Regions from separate parts of the Streptomyces sp. NBC_01445 genome, predicted to be linked through region 3. Evidence: riboswitches for the same ligand, from Rfam matches in the RefSeq annotation. Region 3 holds a riboswitch; each other region holds the start of a gene.
The links. A riboswitch is a leader RNA that binds a small molecule or an ion and turns the genes downstream of it on or off. The one in region 3 is predicted to bind cyclic di-AMP.
Positions count from the first base shown of each region.

Region 1: another riboswitch for cyclic di-AMP. It lies ahead of OG574_RS37980 (C40 family peptidase); the one in region 3 lies ahead of OG574_RS15645 (M23 family metallopeptidase).
Region 2: another riboswitch for cyclic di-AMP. It lies ahead of OG574_RS12225 (M23 family metallopeptidase); the one in region 3 lies ahead of OG574_RS15645 (M23 family metallopeptidase).
Region 4: another riboswitch for cyclic di-AMP. It lies ahead of OG574_RS20830 (C40 family peptidase); the one in region 3 lies ahead of OG574_RS15645 (M23 family metallopeptidase).

Region 1 covers NZ_CP109485.1:8,329,330-8,333,342, reverse strand. Annotated here, with positions in the region: gene OG574_RS37990 (ATP-dependent Clp protease proteolytic subunit) at 1-350, shown strand, start outside; gene OG574_RS37985 (hypothetical protein) at 358-666, shown strand; cyclic di-AMP (ydaO/yuaA leader) riboswitch at 1,020-1,197, shown strand; gene OG574_RS37980 (C40 family peptidase) at 1,201-1,674, shown strand; gene OG574_RS37975 (DUF6328 family protein) at 1,781-2,338, shown strand; gene OG574_RS37970 (ATP-binding protein) at 2,360-2,794, opposite strand; gene OG574_RS37965 (helix-turn-helix domain-containing protein) at 3,067-3,948, shown strand; gene OG574_RS37960 (DUF397 domain-containing protein) at 3,958-4,013, shown strand, end outside.
Region 2 covers NZ_CP109485.1:2,627,577-2,631,589, forward strand. Annotated here, with positions in the region: gene OG574_RS12215 (TetR/AcrR family transcriptional regulator) at 19-651, shown strand; gene OG574_RS12220 (SGNH/GDSL hydrolase family protein) at 790-1,581, opposite strand; gene OG574_RS12225 (M23 family metallopeptidase) at 1,787-2,593, opposite strand; cyclic di-AMP (ydaO/yuaA leader) riboswitch at 2,597-2,777, opposite strand; gene OG574_RS12230 (tyrosine-protein phosphatase) at 3,186-3,983, shown strand.
Region 3 covers NZ_CP109485.1:3,433,256-3,437,268, reverse strand. Annotated here, with positions in the region: gene OG574_RS15655 (M16 family metallopeptidase) at 1-1,090, shown strand, start outside; gene OG574_RS15650 (M16 family metallopeptidase) at 1,087-2,472, shown strand; cyclic di-AMP (ydaO/yuaA leader) riboswitch at 2,669-2,824, shown strand; gene OG574_RS15645 (M23 family metallopeptidase) at 2,838-3,626, shown strand; gene OG574_RS15640 (GntR family transcriptional regulator) at 3,888-4,013, shown strand, end outside.
Region 4 covers NZ_CP109485.1:4,600,222-4,604,234, forward strand. Annotated here, with positions in the region: gene pcrA (DNA helicase PcrA) at 1-790, opposite strand, end outside; cyclic di-AMP (ydaO/yuaA leader) riboswitch at 1,044-1,207, shown strand; gene OG574_RS20830 (C40 family peptidase) at 1,216-2,373, shown strand; gene OG574_RS20835 (tellurite resistance/C4-dicarboxylate transporter family protein) at 2,401-3,348, shown strand; gene OG574_RS20840 (hypothetical protein) at 3,350-3,703, opposite strand; gene OG574_RS20845 (C40 family peptidase) at 3,997-4,013, shown strand, end outside.

The DNA of each region.
Region 1 (4,013 bases), 4.9 Mb from region 3:
CCGTGTGCCTCGGGCAGGCCGCCTCCGCCGCCGCCGTACTCCTGGCCGCCGGGACGCCGGGGAAGCGGGCCATGCTGCCCGGCGCGCGCGTGGTGATCCAACAGCCGGGGCTGACCGAGCCCGCGCAGGGCCAGCCGACCGACCTGGAGATCCAGGCCCGTGAACTGGTGCGCATGCGCGCCCAGCTGGAGGAACTGCTCGCGCGGCACACCGGGCAGAGCCGAGAGCGCATCGCCGCCGACATCGAGCGGGACAAGATCCTTCAGGCCCAGGACGCCGTGGAGTACGGGCTCGTGGACCGGGTCATCGAGAACCGCAAGCCGTCCGGCTCGGGCCACGGCGCCAGGTGACCCGGCGATGCTGCCGCCCGAGCTGCCCCCGCTGCCCGCGCTGACGCGCGCCGAGTGCGAACTCCTCGACCGCTATCTGGAAGTGGTCGACCTGCTCGGAAGGATCAACCCGGCCAGGAGCGACCACACGTATGGCGGACTCCGGGCCGCGCAAGCACTCGTCGGCGGGGCGACGGCGCTCAGGGACGCCCTGACGCTCATGCATCAGCGGGGCGAGGCCGAGCTCCACGCGACGACGCTGGCTCGGGCTTTGCGGCTCCTGGACGGAGAAAGGAGGACACAACGGGTCACAGTGCCGCCGGAGTCGGTCAATTGACGGTCCGTTCAAGACCGAAGCGATCGATCCGAACCGTCCGGGCCGGGGTCGAAACGGACCAGAAGAGGTACCCACATACGGCGTAGCCGGTACTCGCACATGCGAACCGGAAAAGTTGCGCGGAACGCCTACGCGAAGTCGGGAATTCCGCCTTCCGCTGCTGGTGCGGGGCTCGTTGGGACCCCCGCACCGGGGTGGAGAAGTGTGCTGTCCACCCGATTGGATCACTCGTGAGGACACTCACACAACGCCGATTCCGCTCTGCGTTCGCGGTGTTTGTGCGTGAAGATCCCTTCCGACGACAAGCCCCCGCCGCCGCGGCGGGGCGGTCCGTGCGGACGCCGAGTCCTGCCGCCGTACGGATGCCAGGTCGACAGAAGTGGATCGGCAGGAGTGGAGGACCCAGGCACGACGGGCCGCCGGAGCTGTTTTCCGGGCCGGCCCTTGGGGTGAAGCCGCACTTCGCGGCCGGGCAACTTCGCCAGCCCGAATCCGACAGGTCATCCTTCACAGGCGGCTGACGAAGGGTTGCGCATGACTGCGCTCAATCGTGTCCCGTCGCTGCTGACCCGGGCCGGCACCGCCTCGGCCCTCACGCTCGCCGTAGCGGGCGGCAGCCTGCTGGTCCCAGGAGCCACGCCCGAAGCGGAGGCCTCGCCACCTGCGACGAAGGCTCTCCAGATCGCGGCATCAAGGAAGGGAAGCCCCTACCAGTGGGGCGCCTCAGGACCGCACAGGTTCGACTGCTCGGGCCTGACGGTCTACTCGTTCAAGCGAGTGGGCAAGAAGCTGCCCCGTACCGCCGCCCAGCAGTACAACAAGACCCGCCATGTCTCCGCGTCCCATCGCAAACGCGGTGACCTGGTCTTCTTCCATTCGGGCCGCGGCGTCTACCACGTCGGCATCTACGCCGGGAAGGGAAGGATCTGGCACTCGCCGAAGACCGGTGACGTGGTGCGGCTCCAGCGGATCTGGACGAAGAGCGTCTGGTACGGGCGCGTGCGGTAGCGCCACCTGACGGGCTCCTGGGGCCCTGGCGGCCCGTCAGGCGTTACCGGGTGCACGCGCCCTCCCCGGCCGTCTCGGAACCGCGCGATGGGGTACTCGTGGTCGTATGGACGAGGACCGACCGGCCGGCGACGAGGATGCCCCACGCAACTCAGGTCCCAGGAGCGTGGGGCGGGACCGGCACGAGACGCCGCTGGAGCGCGCGGACCGGAACTTCGGCGAGCTGCTCCAGGAGCTGAGAGTCACCCAGACGGGCGTGCAGATCCTCTTCGCGTTCCTGCTGACGCTGGCGTTCACTCCAAGGTTCCCGGCACTGGACGGCGTGCAGCGCGCGACGTACATCGCGACGCTGCTGCTCGCGGTGCTCGCCGCCGCGCTGTTCACGGCGCCCGCGGCGCTGCACCGCGCGCTCTTCGGGCGGGGTGCCAAACCGCAGATCGTGCAGATGTCCTCGCGGCTCGCCGCGGTCGGCCTGGGCGTTCTGATGCTCGCCCTGGCCGGGTCCGTGCTGCTCGTCGTGGACGTCACCGCGGGGCGGGCGGCGGGCATCGCGGCCGGGGCGGGCACGTTCGCGGTCTGTGCGGGCCTGTGGGGCGTGCTGCCGCGTCTGGTGCGGCGCTCACTCACGCGGGCGCAGGAGAAGACGGGCACCCCGTCCCCGTAGCCGCGCCACCGCAGCCGGCCTTCACACCGACTGGACGGGGACCGTCCACGGCAGGGCGATCCACACGGTCTTGCCGCCCTCGGGGGTGGGCCTGACCGACAGGCTTCCGCCGCACTCGGAGGTCAGACAGCGGATGATCACCATGCCGCGCCCGTTGTCCTGCTGGACGGCGGCCGGGAGCCGCTTCGGGTAGCACGGGTGGCTGTCCGTGACGCCGATGCGCAGGTGTTCGTCGCGCTCCAGCTGCACGTCGACGGTGAAGACCGGCGACTGCCCGCGGGTGTGCATCACGGCGTTCGTGGCGAGTTCGGAGACGATGAGCCGGACCGTGTCGGCTGTTTCCGCGTCCCGCGGCATGCCCCATTCGGCGAGTACGTCACCGACATATGTGCGGGCCGACGAGACCGAGGCAGGATCGCTCGGCAGAGTGACGGATGCTTCCTGGTGATCTGCCATGGCGACGTCGTCCCTTTTTTCGCCGGGGCCTGAATCCGACACATGGCGGATGACTCGAGGCGACCCCCGGACTGGTGCTTCGCGCCAGACTGCCACTCCCGCTCCTCCAGTGGAGCCGATCCCCCGAGATATGCATATATCTGTCGCTCGAAGCGGTGAACTCTGCGTTGGTGGACCGCATTTGGGCGTACGCCGCCGGCTTCCTCTACCGTCGGCTCGGAACACGATCCGCCGGGCCGGAAGGAGCCGGGCCGCAGGTCCGAGGAGACAGAATGAAACACGGTCCGGCGGTGCGCCGCCGCAGGCTCGGCGCGGAGCTGCGCGCGCTGCGCGCCCGCGCGGGGTTCACCAGTGGCGAGACGGCCCGGCTCGTCGGCTGGCACCAGTCGAAAGTGAGCCGTATCGAGACCGGCCGCAGCGGCGTGAAAGCGTCGGACGTACGCCTCCTGCTCGACGCGTTCGAGGTCACGGACCCCGGCATACGGGACCTACTGGTCGCGCTGGCCGGGTCGGGGGACGACGGCGGCCAGCACTGGTGGCACGCCTACCGGGGCCTTCTGCCGCCCGCCTACCGGGACTTCATCAGCCTGGAGTCGCAGGCGTGCCGGGTCAGGACGGTCGAGACGTCCGTCGTGCCGGGCCTTCTCCAGACGCCCGACTACGCGCGTGCGGTAACCAGGGCCGCGCTCGACGGGCTGCCGGACGGGCAGGTCGACGCCCTGGTCGAGGTGCGGATCGCCCGACAGGACGTGCTGCGTTCGGCGTCGCCGCTGCGGCTCAGCGCGGTACTCGACGAGGCGGTGCTGCGGCGGCCGGTGGGCGGTCCCCGGGTGATGGCGGAGCAGCTGCGTCATCTCGCCGCCGTGGCGAAGCTTCCCCATGTGCGGCTACAGGTATTGCCGTTCACCGCGGGGGAGCATGTCGGACTAACCGGCCCTTTCGTTGTGTTCTCATTTCCGAACACTTCTGATCTGGACGTAGTAGTTCTCGACCATTTGACGAGTAGCCTCTACCTCGAGCGGAAAGAAGACCTCAAGGCGTACACGGACGCCTTCGACGCCCTTCGGATCCACGCCCTTTCGCCCGGGGACTCACTGGATTTCATCACCGGGATCGCCGGAGCGCACCCCCCACCGGACAGTGAACGCACGTAAGGAGGCACCATGTCAGCTCTGCCTCGGTACGTACCATCCGCCGCGGTTCCCAGCACCTCTCTGCA
Region 2 (4,013 bases), 810 kb from region 3:
CGTGTGTAGGGTTACCGCGTGGCAAGAGTGCGGTTGAGCGTGGCCGAGCGGCGCGAAGAGTTGCTGCGGGCCGCCATCGAGCAGATCGAGGCGCGGGGCGTGGCAGCCGTGCGCATCGCCGACGTCGCCGCAGCGCTCGGGGTGAGCAACGCGCTGGTTCTGTACCACTTCTCGACGAAGGAAAAGCTCGTCGCGGCCGCGTTCGCGCACGCCGCCGAGGGTGACCTGGCGCATCTGCGCAAGCTGCTCGGCAAGCGCACGACGGCGCTGCGCCGGCTGCGCTCGGCCGTGCGGTGGTACGCGCCGACCGGGCAGGCCAAGGGGTGGCGGCTGTGGATCGAGGGCTGGTCCGCGGCGCTGCGCGAGCCCGCGCTGCGGGAGGTCACCCGCGACCTGGACAAGCAGTGGAAGGCGGCACTCACCGAGGTCGTCGCGGAAGGCGTGGCGGCGGGCGAGTTCCGCTGCCCGGACCCGGCCGGCGCCGCGCTGCGCCTGACGGCGCTCCTCGACGGGCTCGCGGTCCAGATGACCGCGTACACGGGGACGGTTTCGCGGACCCGCATGCAGGAGTGGGTGGACGACGCGCTGGCCCGCGAGCTGGGACTTGAGCGGGCGGACCTGACGGCAACGACGCCGGCTGCGACGAGCTGACGGCGGCGCGACGTCGGGCTCCCCATAGGGGGAGCACGGGGTGGCCCCCGGAGACAGGGAGCACGGGGTGGCCCCAGGGGAAATGCGCGGGGGAGCCGCCCCCAAAGGCAAGCTCCCCCATGACGCGCGCCGTTCCCGTCAGAGCGGCAGCAAGTCCGGCCGCTTCGCCGCCACATGATCCCCGGACGACTCGCCCCGCAGCCGTCGGCCGATCCACGGCACCAGGAACTCCCGTGCCCAGTGGATGTCGTCGCGCCGCACCTCCAGCGTGCCGCGCGGCGGCTGCGCCGGCCACGGCTGGTCCGGGTCCGCCGGCACCTCGACGCCGAGCGCCTGCCCCGCCCGCAGCGCGACCCGCGTGTGCCCCTCGGGCGAGAGGTGCAGCCGGTCGTCGTCCCAAGCACGGCGGTCCTGGACGGTCTTGAGGGACCACAGGTCGAGCACCGGGCAGCCGTAGCGGTCGGCGACCGCGCGCACATGCCCGTTGTACGTCGCAATCTTGCCGCGCAGATGCTTGAGGACCGGGACGTCCCGGGTGTCGAAGCCGGTGGTCACCATGACCGTGCCGACGGCGGAGGTCAGCCGGGCCACGGCCTTCTCGAAGCGCTCCGCGACGTCGTCGGGGTCGGTGCCGGGACGGATGATGTCGTTGCCGCCGGCGGCGAAGGTCACCAGGTCCGGGGCGAGTTCCACGGCGCGCGGGAGCTGGTCCTCCACGATCTGGTCGAGGAGCTTGCCGCGCACGGCGAGGTTCGCGTACCGGAAGGAGTGCTCGGGGGTCCGGTCGTCCAGGAGGACGGCGAGACGGTCGGCCCAGCCCACGAAGGCCCCGTCCGGACCGGGGTCCCCGACGCCTTCGGTGAAGCTGTCCCCCACCGCCGCGTAGGACCGAATCGTGCCGCCGCTGAGTGATCTCGATTCGTTTGCCACGACCACACATCTTTCACCCTGCGATGTGACCTACGCGACCGTAGGAAGGGGTTGACGGGGCGTGATATAGCCCACCTGGTCAGTTTCGCGATTTCAGGAATACGACGGGGATGCGGAGGAGGCTGCGCCGAAGGGGCGGGCCCGGAACCGGACCCGCCCCTTCACGTCACACCGTCAGGGTCGGAACGACGTCACATCGTCGGAGTCAGAGCGAGACCCCGTGCGCACGGAGGTACGCGACCGGGTCCACGTCCGAGCCGTAGCTCGGGGTGGTGCGGATCTCGAAGTGCAGGTGCGGTCCCGTGACATTGCCGGTCGCGCCGGAGAGGCCGATCTGCTGGCCCTCGGTCACGGTCTGCCCGGACGAGACGGAGAGGGACGACATGTGGGCGTACTGCGAGTACTTGCCGTCGGCGTGCTGGATGACGACCTCGTTGCCGTACGCGCCGTCAAGGCCGGCCGACACGACGGTACCCGCGGCGATGGCCTTGAGCGGGGTGCCCGTCGGGATCACGAAGTCGACACCGGTGTGGTAGCCGCTGGACCACATGGCGCCCGCGGTCTTGTACGCCGTACCGATGGAGGCGCCCTGGACGGGCAGCGTGTAGCCGGCACCAGTGGTGGTCGCCGCCGCGGCCTTGGGCGCGGAGGCCTGAGTGGCGGTGGCCGCGGCCTTCTGGCCGATCGTCAGCTTCAGGCCCGGGTGGATCACGGACGGGTCGCCGCCGATGACCGAGCGGTTGTCGGAGTAGAGCTTCTTCCAGCCGCCGCTGACGTTCTGCTCGTCGGCGATCTTCGAAAGGGTGTCCCCGCCCTTGACGGCGTAGGTCTTGGCAGCGGCGGGAGCGGCCGCGGCCTTCACGACCGAGTGAGCGGCCGCGGGAGTCGCGGCGTGGGCGCCGGTGGCACCCATCAGCGGCAGCGCGAGCGCGGCGCCACCCACTCCGGCAACGACGATCACGCGTGCGAAGCCCTGGGACTTGGGACGGCGGTGCTTACCCTTCGCGGGCATGGGGATTCCTCTCCGTCGCCTGCGAGGTGAGCTGTCGGGTTCGGGCTGGAGCTGCCCGGCCGTGCCCCTTTCGGGCACGGCTTCACCCCGAGCCGTGGCCGGTGTGCCGGATACGGCGGTCTACCTGGGTCCCCCGCTCCTGCCGAGCACGGATCGATGTGCGGATTCCGGGCGGCGGCAGGATGAGGCGGTCCGTCCGGATTGCGCTGAACGTAAGCGAGCGGGGAGCGCGGGGACAAGGCGCGAAATCCCTTGGACAGCCCGGTTCTTGATCCTTAAACGGCGTTTTCCGGAAAAGGACGTCACGCTCCGTCTATTTACGATCTTTGCGACTGCGATACCTGCTGGAAATACATTCGGCTCCGCCGCCACACACGGTCACCGCTATGACCCTGCTCACCTATCGGCTACCATATGGTGCCATTTCAGAGTTAGTTACCCCGTACGCCATGATTGCCTATCTATCGGTTCATTTCGGGCATTCGATACGCAATCGCCTGCCGCCTCTCACATGGTTGCCCCTGGCAGCCATGTCGTATCGTCGAAGGCGCCCGCAGGCGAGCAGCGCCGCGGCCGACCGGGAGGAGCCCCCGTGACGCAGCAGGTCCCGTCCACCGAGCCCGAGTTGGCCGGAGTGCGCAACTTCCGCGATGTGGGTGGCCTCCCGACTGTGGACGGCCGTCGGGTCAAGCAGGGCGTGCTGTTCCGCAGCGGTCACCTCGCGCACGCCACGGATGAGGACGCCGCGTTCCTCTCCTCGCTCGGGCTGCACACGATCTTCGACTTCCGCAACGCCGCCGACCAGCGCCTCGAAGGCCCTGACGTCACGCTGCCCGGCGTGCGGAACGTGAACCTGCCGCTGACCGACCCCGCGGACGGGGCCGAGTTCTGGCAGATGGTGCGCGACGGCAACCTCGACGAGCTGCGCGCCGCCCTCTCCGAGGGCCAGGCCGCGGACCGCATGATCACGTCGTACCGGGCGATCATCGCGGAGCGCACCGCCGAGCACAGCCAGGTGCTGCACTCCCTCGCCGAGGACAGCGTGCCCGCGCTCATGCACTGCGCGGCCGGCAAGGACCGCGCGGGCCTCTCGATAGCGGTCACGCTCCTGGCCGTGGGTGTGGAGCGCGACGCCATCGAGGCGGACTACCTGGAGTCGAACGCGGCACACCGCCGCTACAAGGTGCACCGCAGCAGCGCCTCGAAGGACGCGATGTCCCCCGAGGTCATGGAGCTGCTGAGCCCCCTGTTCGACGCCCGCGCCACATACCTGGCCGCCGCCTTCGAGACGGTCGCAAAGACGTGGGGTTCCACCGACCGCTACCTGGAGGAGGGCCTCAAGCTGTCCCCCGCCCAGCGCGAGCGGCTGCGCGAGCGCCTTCTCGACTGAGGCCGGGACCGACAGGCCGAGTGAGGGGCG
Region 3 (4,013 bases):
CCAGCTGGAGCTCGCGCTCTGGCTGGAGGCCGACCGGATGGGCTCCCTCCTCGCCGCGCTCGACGAGGAGTCGATGGAGAACCAGCGCGACGTCGTCAAGAACGAGCGCCGTCAGCGCTACGACAACGTTCCGTACGGGACCGCGTTCGAGAAGTTGACCGCCCTCGTCTACCCGGAGGGCCACCCGTACCACCACACGCCCATCGGCTCCATGGCCGACCTGGACGCGGCCACCCTGGAGGACGCGCGGAACTTCTTCCGTACGTACTACGCGCCGAACAACGTCGTGCTTTCGGTCGTCGGAGACATCGACCCCGAGCAGACGCTGGTCTGGGTCGAGAAGTACTTCGGCTCCATCCCGCGCCACGACGGCAAGCAGCCCCCGCGCGACGGCGCCCTGCCCGACCTGATCGGTGAGGGCGTGCGCGAGGTCATCGAGGAGGAGGTCCCGGCCCGCGCGCTGATGGCCGCCTACCGGCTGCCGCAGGACGGTACGCGCGCGTGCGACGCGGCCGACCTGGCCCTGACGGTCCTCGGCGGCGGCGAGTCGTCCCGGATCTACAACCGTCTCGTACGGCGCGACCAGACCGCCGTCGCCGCCGGGTTCGGTCTCCTGCGGCTCGCGGGCGCGCCCTCCGTGGGCTGGCTGGACGTGAAGACGTCCGCCGACGTCGAGGTCCCGGTCATCGAGGAGGCCGTCGACGAGGAGCTCGCGCGGTTCGCAGCCGACGGGCCCACCCCGGAGGAAATGGAGCGCGCCCAGGCCCAGTTGGAGCGCGAGTGGCTCGACCGGCTCGGCACGGTCTCGGGCCGCGCCGACGAACTGTGCAGGTTCGCCGTCCTGTTCGGCGACCCGCAGCTCGCCCTGACCGCCGTCCAGCGCGTCCTCGACGTCACCGCCGAGGAGGTCCAGGAGGTGGCCAAGGCCCACCTGCGTCCCGACAACCGCGCGGTGCTCGTCTACGAGCCCACGGCCCCCGAAGAGGCCGACGCGACCGCCGAAGCGTCCAGCACGGACGAGGCCGCGGACGAGACCGTCGGCGAGACCGCAGACGCCATCGAGACCGCAGACAAGGAGGCCGGCAAGTGACCGAGCTCGCGACCATGGACTTCCACCCGCAGCCCCAGGCCGGCACGGCCAGGCCGTGGGCCTTCCCCGCGCCCGAGCGCGGCACCCTCGACAACGGCCTGACGGTGCTGCGCTGCCACCGCCCGGGCCAGCAGGTCGTCGCGGTCGAGATCAACCTCGAAGCGCCCCTGGAGGCCGAGCCCGCCGGGCTCGACGGCGTCGCCACCATCATGGCGAGGGCCTTCTCCGAAGGCACCGACAAGCTCGCCGCCGAGGAGTTCGCCGCCGAGCTGGAGCGCTGCGGCGCGACGTTCGACGCGCACGCCGACCACCCCGGCGTACGGGTCTCCCTGGAGGTGCCCGTCTCCCGCCTGCCGAAGGCGCTCGGCCTGCTCGCCGACGCCCTCAGGGCGCCCGCGTTCGCGGACAGCGAGATCGAACGCCTCGTGCGCAACCGCCTCGACGAGATCCCGCACGAGACGGCGAACCCGGGCCGCCGCGCCGCCAAGGAGCTCTCGAAGCAGCTCTTCCCGGCCACCGCGCGCATGTCCCGCCCGCGCCAGGGCACCGAGGAGACCGTCGCGGCCGTCGACGCGGAGGCCGTACGTGCCTTCTACGACCGGCACGTGCGCCCCGCCACGGCCACCGCGGTCGTCGTGGGCGACCTCGCGGGCCTCGACCTCGACGCGTTGCTCGCGGACACACTGGGCGCCTGGACGGGGAACACGGCCGAGCCGCGCCCCGTACCGCCCGTGACGGCCGACGACACCGGCCGTGTCGTCATCGTCGACCGGCCGGGCGCGGTGCAGACGCAGATCCTGATCGGCCGCGTCGGCGCCGACAAGCACGACCGGGTGTGGCCGGCGCAGGTGCTCGGCACGTACTGCCTGGGCGGCACCCTCACCTCCCGCCTGGACCGTGTCCTGCGCGAGGAGAAGGGATACACCTACGGCGTGCGGGCGTTCGGCCAGGTGCTGCGCTCGGCGCCGGACGGGACGGGCGTCGCGATGCTCGCCATCAGCGGCTCCGTGGACACGCCGAACACGGGTCCGGCGCTCGACGACCTCTGGAAGGTGCTGCGCACGCTCGCGGCGGAGGGCCTCACCGACGCCGAACGGGACGTGGCTGTACAGAATTTGGTGGGCGTCGCCCCGCTCAAGTTCGAGACCGCCGCGGCCGTCGCGGGGACGCTCGCCGACCAGGTCGAGCAGCACCTGCCGGACGACTTCCAGGCGGAGGTGTACCGGCGGCTCGCCGCGACGGGCACCGTGGAGGCCACCGCGGCCGTCGTGAGCGCCTTCCCGATGGACCGTCTGGTGACGGTGCTCGTCGGTGACGCCGCGCAGATCGAGGAGCCCGTCAGGGCGCTCGGCATCGGAGAGGTGACCGTCGTCACGGGCTGACCGTGACCGGTGTGCAACGAGGGGCCCCGGTGGGTGAGATGACCACCGGGGCCCCTGTTTGTCTGAATTGAACCAGTGGTTGCCTGTCTGCCCTGTGGCATGCGCTACAAAAGCCCGGTTCCGTTTGTTGATTGAAAGTTGCCCCGCTTAGCGTCGGTCCGGCTGTCCGCCAGAAGCACGCCGCGCCCGTGGCACCGGACAGTCATCGCCGAGTCCCCCAAGGCGCGAGCCGGGGGAGCCGGGGACCCACCGTCCCTGGGGTGAATCGGACGCCCTTCCCTGAAGGGGGTCCGTAGGAGACCTTCCTGCTCCGAACCCGTCAGCTAACCCGGTAGGCGAGAAGGAAGGAAAGGATCAGCCACCCCATGGCGTTCACCCGTGCGACCGGGAAGCACCGTCGCCCGAGCCGTCTCACGCGCACCACCGCGCAGGTCGCCGGCGTCGCCGCGCTCACCACGACCGGTGTCATCGGAGGCCTCGCCGCCCCCGCCTTCGCCGCCGACGACGCGGCTGTGGAGCAGACCGGCCTGACCAAGGCCATCGCCATCGGTGACTCCCTCGCGGAGCAGATCGACGCGCAGGCCGCCGCCCAGCAGCAGGCCGCCGACGAGGCCGCCGCGAAGAAGAAGGCCGAGGCCGAAGCCGAGAAGAAGGCCGAGGAGGACCGGCGCAAGGCAGCCGCCAAGGCCAAGGCCGAGCGCGAGGCCAAGGAGCGCGCCGCCCGTGCGGCCGAGCGCAAGCGCCTGAACGCCTTCGTCATTCCGGTCACCGGCTCGTACGTGTCCACCGCGTACAAAGCGAGCAGCGGCCTGTGGTCCTCCGGCAGCCACACCGGCATCGACTTCCACGCCGCCAGCGGCACCTCGGTCCACGCGGTGGGCGCGGGCACGGTCGTGGAGGCCGGCTGGGGCGGCGCCTACGGCAACAACATCGTCATCAAGATGAACGACGGTACGTACACGCAGTACGGCCACCTGTCGTCCATCGGTGTCTCCGTCGGCCGGACGGTCACCCCGGGGCAGCAGATAGGCCTCTCCGGAGCGACCGGCAACGTCACGGGCCCGCACCTCCACTTCGAGGCGCGCACGAGCCCCGAGTACGGCTCGGACATCGACCCCGTCGCGTACCTGCGCTCCCACGGCGTGAACGTCTGACCTTCGCCGCGCACCTCGCGAAGACGCACCGAATGCCCCGGCTCACCGAGCCGGGGCATTCGTCGTTCCCGGACCCGCTTGTTCCCGGCCCGCTTCTTCCTGACGCCGGTGTCCAAAAAATATCCATGGATTACGGCCTGCCGTCGGAAATTCGCGCCCGCTGGAATAGAGTCGCTGGACAGGCGAGCTGAACAGACGTCAATCGCGCTGTACGGGCGACTATCGACCGCGTTTCGCGGGGATTAAGGCGGAGGTCGGGGCATGCGCATTCCGGCGCACTCGGTATGCACGGCGATCCGCGACGACATCGTCTCCGGTGTCTACGAGCGCGGCGGCAGACTCACCGAGGAGGTGCTCGCCCGCCGCTACGGCGTCTCGCGCGTCCCC
Region 4 (4,013 bases), 1.2 Mb from region 3:
GGAGGTGCACCGTCGTCATGATCAGGTCGTCGAAGTCCAGCGCGTTCGCCTCGCGGAGGCGGGACTGGTACATCGCATAGGCCTGGGCGAGGGTCTTCTCGAAGCCGTCGGCGGCCTGAGCCGCGAAGTCCTCCTCGTCGATCAGCTCGTTCTTCAGGTTCGAGATCTTGGCGCTGAACGACTTCGGCGGGAACTTCTTGGGGTCCAGGTCGAGGTCGCGGCAGACCAGGGCCATGAGGCGCTTGGAGTCGGCGGCGTCGTAGATCGAGAACGACGATGTGAAGCCGAGCTTCTTCGACTCGCGGCGCAGGATGCGGACGCAGGCGCTGTGGAACGTCGACACCCACATCGCGTTCGCCCGCGGGCCGACGAGGGACTCGACGCGCTCCTTCATCTCGCCCGCGGCCTTGTTCGTGAACGTGATCGCGAGGATCTGGCCGGGGTGCACACCGCGCTCGCCGAGGAGGTAAGCGATGCGGTGCGTGAGCACGCGGGTCTTGCCGGAACCCGCGCCCGCCACGATGAGCAGCGGGGAGCCGCCGTGGACGACGGCCGCCTTCTGGTTCTCGTTCAGCCCGTCGAGGAGCGCCGCCGGGTCGAGCGCCGGGCGTGGGGCGCCGTCCCGGTAGTACTCGTCTCTGGCCGGGGGCACGTCGAACTTCCCGTCGAACAAGTCGTCCGGAACATGCTCCGGAGCCGTGTCGTCCTCGGGCGGCGGCGGGGCATGCTCCTCACTGGCCTTCGAAGCCGTGAGGTCCGCCAGGAAGCTGTCGTCAAAGAGGCTGCTCATCGCTCTACGAGTCTAGGCCGCCCCACTGACACCCACGGCCGTCCCGGAAACTTCCCCCGACTTCACGCGCCCGGCCACCTCTCGTAGTGCGGTAATTACCCTCAGCGAGGGTTACCGGAGGTCACGAACAAGATTGCCGAAGGTCACGAAAATGTATCGGGCATATCGAACATCAACCTTCACAGCAGCCACACGAGTTGGCTAGCGTGCTCCGCGGGCCGCCCGTCCCCCCGCCGGCAACCGCGCCGCGAGCGGGTCGCCCCCGCTGAGTTCAGTACGCCGAGAGGCATGAAACCGGGGACCCACGACCTTTGGGGTGAATCGGCCGACGACCCGTCAGGGCACGGCCGTAGGGCAGCCTTCCGAATCTCCGCCCGAACCCGACAGCTAACCCGGTAGGCGGTCATGGGAAGGAGACGCGACCCTTGGCGTCGCACCGCAAGCCGCGCACCAGAACAGCCGGCCCCCGCACGGCCCCCGTCGCCGGCATCACCACGGCGGCCCTCACCTCCATTGCCCTGCTCTCGCAGACCGCGACCGCCGCCCCCTCGGCGCCGCCGAAGCCGAGCCTGGAAGAGGTCCAGAAGAAGGTCGACACCCTCTACCACCAGGCGGGCGTGGCCACGGAGAAGTACAACGCGGCCAAGGAGCGCACCACCAAGCAGCAGAAGCGCGTCGGCGAGCTGCTCGACGACGTCGCGCAGCGCACCGAGAAGCTCAACAAGGCCCGCCAGGAGCTCGGCACCTTCGCCGCGGCCCAGTACCGCACGGGCGCCGTCTCCGACACCGCGACGCTGCTCCTCGCCGACGACGCGCAGGACTACTTCGACCAGGACCAGCTGATGAGCCGGCTCACGAGCCGCCAGAAGAAGGCCGTCGACGACTACCAGACCGAGCAGGCCGCCACCACGAAGAAGCGCACGGAGGCGGCCAAGAGCCTGGAGACGCTGACCACTTCGCAGGCCACGCTCAAGAGCACGAAGAGGGACGTCCAGCAGAAGCTCGGTGACGCCCGCGAACTCCTGTCGAAGCTGACCGCCGAGGAGAAGGCGCGGCTCGCGGCGATCGAGAAGAAGAAGCAGGAGGCCGCCAGGAAGAAGGCGGAGGAGCTGGCGCGTCAGCAGGCCGAGGCGGAGGCCAAGCGCAAGGCGGCCGAGGAGGCGCGCCAGAAGGAGAACCCGGGCACCGGCACCGGTTCGGGGACGGGCTCCGGGAGCACCAGCGGCGGTTACGCCACCAAGGCCGCGAAGGTCATCGACTTCGCCGAGTCCCAGATGGGCAAGCCGTACGTGTGGGGCGCCACGGGCCCGGACTCGTACGACTGCTCGGGCCTTACGCAGGCCGCGTGGAAGGCGGCCGGCATCACGCTGCCGCGCACGACCTGGGACCAGGTCAAGGTCGGCACGACCGTCACCACGGCCGACGCCAAGCCCGGTGACCTGGTTTTCTTCTACGACGACATCAGCCACGTCGGCATCTACATAGGCGACGGCAAGATGATCCACGCGCCGAAGCCGGGCGCGAACGTCCGCGTCGAGTCGATCTACTACATGCCGATCCACAGCGTGGTGCGCCCGGCCTGACCGCCTTCGTGGGGTTACGTTCGGGCGGTGCGCGGCCCGAACGCAACCCCACGTCCCGGACCCACGTGGTCCCAGCTCCCTCCGGCCGCCGGCGCCGCCGTCATGGCCACCGGCATCATTTCGGTCGGCCTGCGACTGACCGGTTACTCGGTGCTGTCCGGCATCATGCTGGTGCTCGCCGCCGCCCTCTGGCTGCTCCTCGCGGCGGACTTCGCGAACCGGCTGGTGCGGGAGCGCGACCGCTGGGAGTCCGAGGCGGACACCCCGCCCGCGCTCACCGCGGTCGCGGCGACGGCCGTCCTCGGCACCCGGATCTCCATGTTCGGCTGGCAGACCCTGGCAGAGGCGCTCCTTGCCCTGGCCGCGCTCGTCTGGCCGGTGCTCCTGATCAACGTCGTGCGGCACTGGAAGCCGCGGATGCCGGGGGCCGTGTTCCTCGGCTGTGTCGCGACGGAGGGGCTCGTCGTCCTGGCGGCGACGCTCGCGCCCGCGGTCGGCGCGCACTGGCTCGCGTTCACCGGGATGGTGCTCTTCTGGGGCGGGATCATCCTGTACTGCTTGGCGCTGCTCCACTTCGACCTGCGCGAGGTGGCCTCCGGCGCCGGGGACCACTGGGTCGCGGGCGGCGCGCTCGCCATCTCCGCACTCGCCGCGTCGAAGCTCGTCGCGACGGGCCTGTGGAACAGTGACGACACGGACGTCCTGCGCACCATGAGCTTCCTGCTGCTCGCGCTCGATGTGGTCTGGTACGTCGTGCTGGCGCTGGCGGAGGTGCGGTGGCCCAGGCCGCGTTACGACGTGCGGCGCTGGTCGACGGTCTTCCCGATGGGAATGACAGCGGCGGCGGCACTGTCCGTGAGCGCCGCCGCCGATGTGCCCTGGCTCAAGGGGCCGGGGCAGGTCCTGGTGTGGATCGCGGTGGCCGCGTGGCTCGCCACCCTGTTCGGGACGTTCAGGTCCCGAACAGCCGCCTGACTCAGGTCCAAAGGACCGCGATGAAGATGTTCGCGGTGGTCAGGAGGCCGACGAGGCCGAACAGCCCCTTGTCCACCTTCTCGTCGTCCCGCTTCACGTACACGAGGCCGAGGATCACGATCAGCAGCGCGAGCTTCACGCCGATCTTGATGTTGTTGACGGTGTTGTCGTCCGCCTGGTTCAGACCCACCAGGACGACACCCGTGACCAGCATGGTCAGCGCGCCGTGCAGCATCGCCGGGACGAACCGGGCCGTTCCCTTGCCCATCGCCTTCATCTGGGTGAGGAACCCACCGAGGAGCGAGGCGATGCCGATGATGTGCAGGCCGACGAAGAGGTGGATGAGTACGTCCATGACCGGCGAGCCTAGCCGGGGCCTCACTGCCTCCATGAACCGGCCCGCACCGGTCCCACGCCGGTCACATACGGTCACACCCGGAGCACAAGGACCAGTTGCGGACAATCCGTCACCAACCCGTGACGGTCAGGTTTAGCGTCCTTCCTCAGGTGACCGGCTCCCCACCCCCGCCCCGCTCAGGGGCGGCAGTCGGGCACCTACCGCCGAGAAAGGTCCGGCGGCGGCCCGCTTCCCCTGTGCGGGCCGCCGCCGGACGCGTAAGCAGTACGTACCGGAAGGACGTGCCCCTCGTGTCGGCAGCGCACCG